Regions from separate parts of the Arthrobacter sp. TWP1-1 genome, predicted to be linked through region 3. Evidence: riboswitches for the same ligand, from Rfam matches in the RefSeq annotation. Region 3 holds a riboswitch; each other region holds the start of a gene.
The links. A riboswitch is a leader RNA that binds a small molecule or an ion and turns the genes downstream of it on or off. The one in region 3 is predicted to bind S-adenosylmethionine.
Positions count from the first base shown of each region.

Region 1 (3,199 bases), on a different contig from region 3:
TTGCTGTTGAGCCTTTTGTTCGCACCCACCCTGCAGAAGCTGAAGATCTACACCGTTTCACAAATGCTCAGCTTGCGGTACGGCCGGGAAGCAACGAAGGCCTCCGGCATCGTGATGCTCGCGTACACGATCATGATTGCCGCAACCTCCACCGGCGCCTATGCAACCATCTTCGTTGTCTTGTTCGGTTGGGACCGCTGGCTCGCCATCGCCGTCGGCGGCGCGATCGTGCTGGTCTACTCCACCATCGGCGGAATGTGGTCCATTACGCTGGCCGATCAGGTCCAGTTCATCATCAAGACCGTCGGCATCTTCTTCCTCATGCTGCCTTTCACGCTCAACGCCGCCGGCGGTATGACCGGTATCAAGAGCCGATTGGAAGATAGCTTTTTCCAGTGGGACGGCATCGGCGTAGGCACCATCGTGACGTTCTTTGTGGTCTACACCTTGGGCATTCTCATTGGCCAAGATATCTGGCAGCGCGTGTTCACCGCTAAGACTCCCGCCGTGGCACGCTGGGGTGGCGCCACTGCCGGTATCTACTGCATCCTGTACGGTGTGGCCGGCGCCTTGATCGGTCTTGCCGCCCGAGTTGCCCTTCCCTCCATTGATGTTGCCGCCCTGGGCAAGGACGCGGTCTACGCCGAAGTTGCCACGAACATCCTGCCCATCGGCATCGGTGGCCTAGTGATGGCGGCTGCCGTCGCTGCCATGATGTCAACCGCATCCGGCGCCTTGATTGCCGCAGCAACCGTTGCCCGCAAGGACGTAGTCCCCTTCGTGGCCAGCTGGTTCGGCAAGACGATCGACAACTCCGATTCCTCCAATCCGGAGCATGACATCAAGGGCAACCGACTCTACATTCTGGTACTGGGCGTCTTGGTCGTGCTGATCTCCATCCTCGCCTCCGACGTTGTGTTCGCCCTGACGATCGCCTACGACATTCTTGTGGGCGGCCTGCTCGTGGCCATCATCGGTGGACTCGTTTGGAAGCGCGGCACTGGCCATGGCGCCGCTTGGTCCATGGCGGCCGGTTGCGCCGTAACCCTGGGCCTGCTGGTCCTGTACGGCTCGGGCGTGCTGCATAGCTTTGATCCGTTCAACGACGGCATCTACGCCAACGAGCCCATCTACTTTGGCCTCGCCGCTTCCTTGGTGGTTTATGTAGTGGTGTCACTGCTGAGCACACCCACCCCGGTCCACATCCGCAAGGCCTGGGATGACCGCCTCGCAGCGGCCGCCACGGATTCCAACCCCGATGAGGTTGCTGCAGAACTGCAGAAGTAAGCGCCTCACGTTCGGGTGGGGGCGGGTGACGTAATTTATTACGTCGCCCGCCCCCACGGTGCTTTAAAGCAGTAGCCTAGGAAACAGCTTCATGAGATGCGATGTCAAGCTCCGACTGGTCGCACACCAACCCCATGCTTCACGGGTGGTTCGGATGAGGAAGTGACCGGTGGAAAAGTTCCACGGTAAGAGCACGCAAAGGCATTCACCATGACTCTGACTTCTGTAGCCCCCGTAATCAAGCGCCAGGCCGCCCGCACCTCCGGTATTCCGGTGCTGCCTGGGGTGGACGTAAACCTTGGTGCCGTCACTTTCTTCACCCCCACCGGCCACCACGCTTACTTCTCGCCCGAGCCGGCGGAACTTGTCGCGGCGCTGGAGAAGGCAGTACGCCCGGCCTTGTGGATCCCCGAGATTGGCACCTTGGTTGTAACCGTGGCGCAAACCGGGGTGCGGGCCGGTCGCGGATTGGGCTTCCGGCTGTCCGCCTACTAGGCCTTTACAAACCGCGTACGACGCCGGGTGCCCGGCCCGGGCTGGCCCCTCGCCTTGGCGCTGGGCTGCTCCGGGAATCACCCAACTAGGCGACTGCCGTCGGCAGGCCTTCCTTAACAGTGGCGATTACGGCACCTTGAGCCACCTCGTCGCCCTCAGCAACCAGCCACGCCAACGTGCCGGAAACCGGGGTGTTGATCTCGGCGTCGAACTTGTTGACAGTAACCTCAGCAATCACTTGGTAAGCCGTCACCGCGCAACCGTCCGCCGCACGCCATTCCATAAGGACTCCGGGCTCGGCGGGATCACCCGACATCATCGGGAAGAGAATATCCATAACCCACCGCCCTTCGGGCCGGCTGTTCGACCCCGCAACGACAGCATATGCGAGTCCCGTCCCCTATGGAATGCGCAGTGCCAATGTTCAGCGGGAATGTACAGCGGGAACACCGGCCTACGAAATCGGATCAGTTCAGGAGCCGGCGGCAGCCTTCTTCTTCGCGAACGTGGCGGATGCACTCCACGCGGCGGCCAGCGCTGCGGCGGCGCTCGATGCCATCACCACCATGCCGGCGTTCCCCTTGACGAGTCCCGCGATGAACAATGCGGCCATGCAGACCAATCCCATGGCGAATCCCATCCACTGGTAACGGGTTCCGTTGTTGCGGGCGGCGGCGTTAGTAGTAGCATTCATGGCTGGCTCCTTGGGATGGAAAGCAGATAGTTTGATGCGATGCCACGACTCTACGCAAGTACTTTCCACATTGGCAAGTACTTTCTGAAGCTTGATGGAAGATTCCGGTGACCCGAAACTTTTTCGCGAGGACAACCGGCCGAAAAACCGCGAAAATCCGCGCTAAAGTGGAGGCTGACTTTGAGGAGCAAGACCCGTGGCAGAACGCATTCCCACCCCAGCCGAGATCAAGCGGTGGCGTCAGTACCTGGCCGACGAACGGGCCGAGGCTGCCGTGTACCGTGATTTGGCCAAACGCCGTGAGGGTGAAGAACAGGCGATCCTCCTATCCTTGGCCGATGCCGAAGGGCGCCATGAGCAACACTGGCTGACACTGCTGGGCAGCCATGCCGGTTCACCAGTCAGGGCCTCTCTGCGCAACCAGCTGCTGGGCTTGTTGGCTCGCCGTTTCGGTTCGGTCTTCGTGCTAGCCCTGGCCCAACGTTCAGAATCGCGTTCCCCCTATGCCACCGATGTCGATGCAACCGCAGCCATGGCCGCGGATGAATCCATCCACGAAGAAGTAGTTCGGGGCCTTGCCACCCGAGGCCGGATCCGCCTCTCAGGAACGTTCCGCGCCGCCGTCTTCGGCGCCAATGATGGCTTGGTCAGCAACCTTTCACTCGTCGTCGGCATGGCCGCTACCGGTGTTTCGAGCCAGGTTGTCCTCTTCAGTGGGATCGC
Region 1 is NZ_JAFCXC010000013.1:59,833-63,031, reverse strand. Features, by position in the region: gene ACP7B9_RS17135 (sodium:solute symporter) at 1-1,287, shown strand, start outside; SAM riboswitch class IV at 1,375-1,485, shown strand; gene ACP7B9_RS17130 (hypothetical protein) at 1,498-1,782, shown strand; gene ACP7B9_RS17125 (biotin/lipoyl-containing protein) at 1,868-2,119, opposite strand; gene ACP7B9_RS17120 (hypothetical protein) at 2,255-2,476, opposite strand; gene ACP7B9_RS17115 (VIT1/CCC1 transporter family protein) at 2,673-3,199, shown strand, end outside.
Region 1: linked by a shared signal. The riboswitch ahead of ACP7B9_RS17130 (hypothetical protein) and the one ahead of ACP7B9_RS08640 (aminotransferase class V-fold PLP-dependent enzyme) in region 3 are both predicted to bind S-adenosylmethionine.

Region 2 (3,199 bases), on a different contig from region 3:
GCGTCCTTGGTGGTTCCATCGGCGGGTTCGGCCAGCTCAAAGGTCAGGACGGTGCCACCGGCCTTCATCTGCTTCTTGGCCAGCTCATACTGCGGGTGCGAGGGCAGATGCGGGTACAGCACGCGGCTGATCTGAGGCTGTGCCTCGAGAAATTCACCCAGCGCCAGCGCACTGTTGCACGAGTGGGTGACACGCAGATTCATGGTCTCCAAGCCCTTGGTCAGCACCCAAGCGTTGAATGCGGACAGGGCCGGACCGGTGTGGCGCATAAGGTTTTTGACCGGCCCGTCAATGAATTCCTTGCTGCCAAGGATGGCCCCGCCCAACACGCGGCCCTGGCCGTCAATGTGCTTGGTGCCCGAGTACACAATAATGTCGGCACCAAAGTCGCCACAGCGTTGCAGCAGGGGAGTCGCGAAAACGTTGTCGGCCACGACCTGGGCGCCGGCCGCATGAGCCAGATCGCACACGGCCTGGATATCGATGATTTCCTGCATGGGGTTCGACGGCGATTCGAAGAACACGACGGTGGTGGGAACGGATAACGCTTCGCGCCACTGCACCAGATCCGGCCCGTCCACAAAAACGGTCTCCACGCCCCAGCGTGGCAGGAGTTCGTTGAGGATCACGAAGCAAGAGCCAAACAGGGAGCGCGAGGCGACCACCCTATCGCCGGCAGCCAACAATGCGCCGAGGGCCGTGAAGACGGCGGACATGCCAGACGCCGTCGCAAAGCAGGCTTCCTTACCCTCCAGTAGCCGCAGCCGTTCCTGGAACGTGGCCACGGATGGGTTGCCATACCGCGAGTAGACGAAGCGGTCCACCTCGCCTGTGAAGGCCTGCTCGGCTGCTTCGGCTGATTCGTACACAAAGCCGGAGTTGAGGAACAGGGCCTCGGAGGTCTCCTGAAAATTGCTGCGGTCGAGCCCGCCGCGCACGGCCTGAGTGTCCTCGGCCCATGTAGCTGCATGCTCGTTAAAGTTACTCAATTGCTTATCCTTGGCTTTCGCTGGTGCTGCTCTTTGTTTGGATCGGGTTCGTGGCGGTTAGCGCCAGGGCAGCTTCCGATTTTTCCAACCGTTGAGCACCCTGTCGCCAAAGCGGTCGGGTTCACCTTCAAAACCTTCCAAGATGTTGTACGCCGTGTACCCGGCGGCCGTGGCGGCGGTAGCGGCTGCGATGGAACGCGCTCCCGAACGACACAGCACCACCAGGGGCTTCTCTGGGGGAACCGTTGCCAAGAGCTGGGTCAGAAACTCAGGATTGTTGCTGCCATTGGACAGGTTCCATTGAATGAAGACGGGTTCGGTATTCAATGAGGATGTGTCCGGCACGCCAATGTGGGTCCATTCCCCGTCGGTGCGCACGTCAACAAGGACGGCTCCTGCCGCTATGTGATCCCATGCTGTTGCGGGAGCGAGATCGCCTGCGTAGCTCATGCGATCCCCTCGCCATCAAATTCAAGTTCGGAATCGAGCTCGTCAAGTGCGTTTGCCACTGCCACGTCGCTGCTGGCCACGGCCTGCGGGAGGATGACGGCCTGGGCGCAGATGACGGTGGTGCCGTTGAACGTCACGGTGGGTCCACCGTGCAGGACGTACCCTTCGGCAAGCGCGGCTGAGATGCGCTCACAAAACGATCGGTCGTCGGGGCCGGTAATTAGGCGGTAGGCCAGGGGGGATTCGTCCGCGGACATGGGGTCTCCTCATTGCAAGTGACTGGCCTGTGCAAGCGGGAGATAACTGCGGCGCTTAAACGAAATTCCTGGCGCTGCTGGAGGGTTCACGCTTGCAAACGTCAGCCGTTGGTAGCTGGTTTTGCCGAGTATTCACCTGAGGCACCCCGCCGGAAAGAGGGTTGCCGGCCAGCAAGTCAGGGCTTGATACTGGCACTCATTACTCACCTCGAAAGTAACACATTCGTCACGGGTGGGGCCTAAAAAATTTTCGTGTGTGGCGCAACATGACGGGACGCGGTTTAAGCGGTGGCGCTGCTGCGGTGGCGCCCCTTGTGCTGGCAGGATAGAACCATGACACCCAGCCGCGCCTTTGCCGCCGTCCGTTTCCTCTTTGGGGCGGTGACTCTCATCGCCGTGGGCATCCAGTTGGGCATCCACATCGGCCATGGCTTCTCGGTGCTGAACTTCTTTAGTTACTTCACCAATCTCTCCAATATTTTCGCCGCTGTGGTGCTGCTGGTGGAATCCGTCTTGACGTGGCGCGGGAAAGAATTGGGGCCGGCGTGGCAGCTGTTGCGCTGTATCTCAGTGGTCTGCATGGCACTGGTGGGCATTGTTTTCCAAGCTCTGCTCCGTGATGTGGACCTTGGAGCGCTCTTGCCGTGGATCAATACGTGGCTGCACTATGTGATGCCCGTTGTGGTCGTTGCCGATTGGCTCATCCAGTCTCCGCGCAACCCCATTTCACTGCGCAAGCTAGGGATAGCAGTGCTGTTCCCGTTGGTCTATCTGGCGTATTCGCTGATTCGCGGCGCGGCGATCAACTGGTACGCCTACCCATTCCTGAACCCGAACAATGGCGGGTACGGCCCTGTGGTGATCACCTGCGTGATTGTGGCTGTGGCGTTCGTCGTCACCAGCGCAGTGCTGATATTGCTGGCTAACAAGTTCCGTCCGCTGGTGCCTACAGCGTTGTTGCCAGAATCGCGCTGAGCTCGCTGCTGAGCTGTTCCCGGATGGCGGCCGTGCCAATTTCCGCACCGTCGATCGTGTTCACGGGTGCCAACAGGCGCAGGCTTGAAATCAGCCAGACAGCGTCCGCGTCGAGCAGATCAGCGGGCGTGACAGGGCCATAGCCGAGTTCCCAGCCAGCCTCCTTGGCCGCGGCAAACAAGGCGCCTTGGGTAGTGCCAGGCAAGATACCCGTGTCCAGGTGCGGTGTGATGAGCCGTTTCAGGGGAACGCCCGAGTCGTCAGAGATATGCGCCAGGAGAACGGACGACGTCGGCCCCTCCAACACGAGATCGTCACCGCTGGTGAAGATCACGTCATCTGCGCCCTGTTCATGTGCGTGCCGCAGGGCCGCCATGTTTACAGCGTAAGAGAGGGTTTTGGCGCCAAGGAGCAGCCACGGTGCGCGGACAGCGATATCGCTGTCGTAGCCGCGCTCAAGCAAAATGACAGCCAAGCCCTTGGCCCGCTGTTCGGCCAGTGCCGGCGAGATTGCCGAAACCTGCACCC
Region 2 is NZ_JAFCXC010000004.1:346,689-349,887, reverse strand. Features, by position in the region: gene ACP7B9_RS10325 (O-succinylhomoserine sulfhydrylase) at 1-989, opposite strand, end outside; gene ACP7B9_RS10320 (rhodanese-like domain-containing protein) at 1,047-1,439, opposite strand; gene ACP7B9_RS10315 (DUF1737 domain-containing protein) at 1,436-1,696, opposite strand; SAM riboswitch class IV at 1,780-1,900, opposite strand; gene ACP7B9_RS10310 (Pr6Pr family membrane protein) at 2,030-2,671, shown strand; gene ACP7B9_RS10305 (aminodeoxychorismate lyase) at 2,643-3,199, opposite strand, start outside.
Region 2: linked by a shared signal. The riboswitch ahead of ACP7B9_RS10315 (DUF1737 domain-containing protein) and the one ahead of ACP7B9_RS08640 (aminotransferase class V-fold PLP-dependent enzyme) in region 3 are both predicted to bind S-adenosylmethionine.

Region 3 (3,199 bases):
TCTGCGTCGCAGCGCCGATGACACCGATCCCATTGAGCGGGCGGTGGTGGCCAATGCCGATCAGCTGGTCATCGTGGTGGCCGCCGCCAACCCCGAGCCCCGCACCGGCTTCATCGACAGGGCTCTTGTGGCTGCTTACGACGCCGGCATTGCGCCGTTGCTGTTGATCACCAAGACAGACATCAAGGATCCAGCGGAGTTGCTGGCCAACTACGAGCACCTGGACATGACGGTCATCATCAGCCGGACGGCCGCCGACGGCGCATCCGGCATTGACGCCCGCAGCGACGACGGCGATTCCGCCGTCCTAGCCGGTGGCGCCGTGGAGCAGCTGCACGGCTACCTCAACGGCAAGGTCAGCGTCCTGGTTGGTCACTCCGGCGTGGGAAAGTCCACCATGGTGAACGCCCTGACGGGTTCCCAGCGGGCCACCGGCGGCGTCAACGCCGTCACGGGCCGCGGGCGCCACACTTCCTCATCCGCGCTGGCCCTGCGCATCGAAGACGGAAAGCCCGGATCCTGGATCATCGATACTCCCGGCATCCGTTCCTTCGGCCTGGCCCACGTGAACCCGGACAGGATCCTGCAGGCCTTCCCCGATCTGCAGCCTGGCACCGACGATTGCGAACGCGGCTGCAAGCATGACACTGCCGCCGTCAATTGCGGACTGGACCCGTATGTGGCCGATGGTCACGCAGGCCCATCGGGCCCGGCCCGCCTCGCCTCGCTGCGCCGCCTCTTTGGCACCAGCGATCGGACCGAAGGCCGTGCTGCGGAAAAGGAACTCGGCATCATCGACTAGTCCCCACCGGCGCCCTAACCTCGTTCCTCGGCCAGGGAACCCTGCCGGCGTGGGCCCAACCAGAATCGTCGCCGGAAAAATGCCGGTCCGGCTGCTCCGCCGCGTCAGCTCGCAGTATTGTCCCAAATACCGATACGGTGAAAGTATGACGACCGCTCCCCAGACGTATAACGACGACCTCCGCCTGGCCCACGTGCTGGCTGACAGCGTGGATTCCCTGACCATGTCCCGTTTCAAGGCACTGGACCTGACGGTTGAGACCAAGCCTGACCTGACGCCTGTCACGGATGCAGACAAAGCCGCCGAGGAGTCCATCCGCAGCCAGCTGGCCCGGGTCCGCCCGCGCGATGCCGTGCTGGGCGAGGAGTTTGGCAGTAGTGGACACGGCGCTCGTCGTTGGATCATCGACCCGATCGATGGCACGAAGAACTTTGTGCGCGGGGTACCTGTCTGGGCCACGCTGATCGCCTTGGTCGACGAGGGGCGCCCCGTAGTTGGTCTTGTCAGCGCTCCCGCTTTGGGCAAGCGCTGGTGGGCTGCCGAGGGCACAGGTGCCTACATGGGCAAGTCGCTAGCTGCAGCCACCCGCATTCGCGTCTCCAACGTGGGCGAACTCAAGGACGCCTCCCTGTCCTACTCCTCCCTGACCGGGTGGAAGGAACGCGGCAACCGTGACGAGTTCATCTCCCTCACAGACGATGTCTGGCGTACCCGCGCGTACGGCGACTTCTGGTCCTACTGCATGGTCGCCGAGGGCGCCGTGGACATCGCCTGCGAGCCCGAGCTCAACCTCTACGACATGGCCGCACTCGTCCCCATCATCACCGAGGCTGGTGGCCGCTTCACCTCCCTCGAGGGCGCCGACGGCCCCTTCGGCGGTAACGCCCTGGCCACCAATTCCATCCTCCACACCGAGGTTCTCCGACGTCTGAATCCCAAGTGGGACGACCTTCTCGCCTAAGCGCAAGAGATAGCACGAGTGAGTTAAGAACGACGGCGGCCTCCCGCCGTCGTTCTTTTTTGCCCGTCTTCCGCCGGGCTCACCTTGGCGCGACAACATGACGTAACAAATGCGAGTCGTGCAAACTTGGGCTAATCTTTTGGGCATAGGTCACGAGTGCCAGCGCTAAACCCCGGTTTGCTGGCCGGCAACCCTCCTTTCGCGGCGGGGTGCCCCGGGTGACGACCTGGCCAGGCCGGAACGGTCATGGCAAGCGCGGACTTCTGGGCACCCCAAAGGTCCAAGGTTTCAAAGGAATTACTCATGAGCCATGCCCTGTTGGAAAAACCATCCCTTGCCGATTCACCCCTCCTGGCCGTTGTTGGCCAGGACCTTGCCGCCCCGCTGATCCAGGGCGGGCACGTGCGGTATGCCAACCTGGATTATGCTGCGTCCGCCCCCGCCGTCGAGGAGGTTGCCGCCCACCTGAACGAGGTCCTGCCGTTCTACGCAAGTGTGCACCGCGGCGCCGGATTCGCTTCCCAGGTCAGCACCTCGGTGTACGAGAACGCGCGCACCATCGTCGCTGATTTTGTCGGTGCCCGCGCGGACGACACTGTCATCTTCACGCGCAACACCACCGATTCCTTGAACCTCCTCGCGGGCTGCGTGGAGAGCATCTTGAAGTCTCGTGGATACGCCGAGGGTCGCTCCAACGTCCACGGCGAGGTGCTCTATCTGGACATTGAGCACCATGCAAACCTGCTTCCCTGGCAGGGATTGCCACATCGCTCCGTGATTGCTGCGTCCTCTATCGAGTCGACGCTGGCCCGGGTCGAGACCCAATTGCGTGCGGGCAACGTCCTGCTGCTGGCCGTCACGGGCGCTTCCAATGTCACTGGTGAAGTCCTGCCCGTTGCGGAACTGGCCACCCTGGCGCACCGCTACGGCGCCCGGATCGTGGTGGATGCAGCTCAGCTGGCCCCGCACCGGAGGATCGACCTGACGGCCACAGGCATTGACTATGTGGCATTTTCCGGCCACAAGTTGTACGCACCCTTCGGCGCTGGCGTTCTGGTGGGCCGTTCGGACTGGCTTGATTCCGGTGCACCTCACCTGGCCGGCGGTGGCGCCGTGAAGGAGGTGCGGCTCGAATCGACCAGCTGGACGGACGGCCCTGCCCGCCACGAGGGCGGCTCCCCCAACGTGCTTGGCGCCGCAACCCTGGCGAAGGCAGCCTCCATCTTGACCGCCTTGGACGCTGACGACTGGCACAACCATGAGCAGCTGCTCCGCCAACACCTCATCAACGGTTTTGAAAAGATCGAAGGCGTCACGGTCCACACCTTGTTCACGGACGCAGACACCCACCCGGAATGCGGGAGCATCGGGGTCGTGAATTTCTCGGTCACCGGCTACGACTCGGGGCTTGTGGCCGCTTATCTTTCGGCCGAACA
Region 3 is NZ_JAFCXC010000003.1:485,239-488,437, forward strand. Features, by position in the region: gene rsgA (ribosome small subunit-dependent GTPase A) at 1-802, shown strand, start outside; gene hisN (histidinol-phosphatase) at 948-1,763, shown strand; SAM riboswitch class IV at 1,912-2,025, shown strand; gene ACP7B9_RS08640 (aminotransferase class V-fold PLP-dependent enzyme) at 2,067-3,199, shown strand, end outside.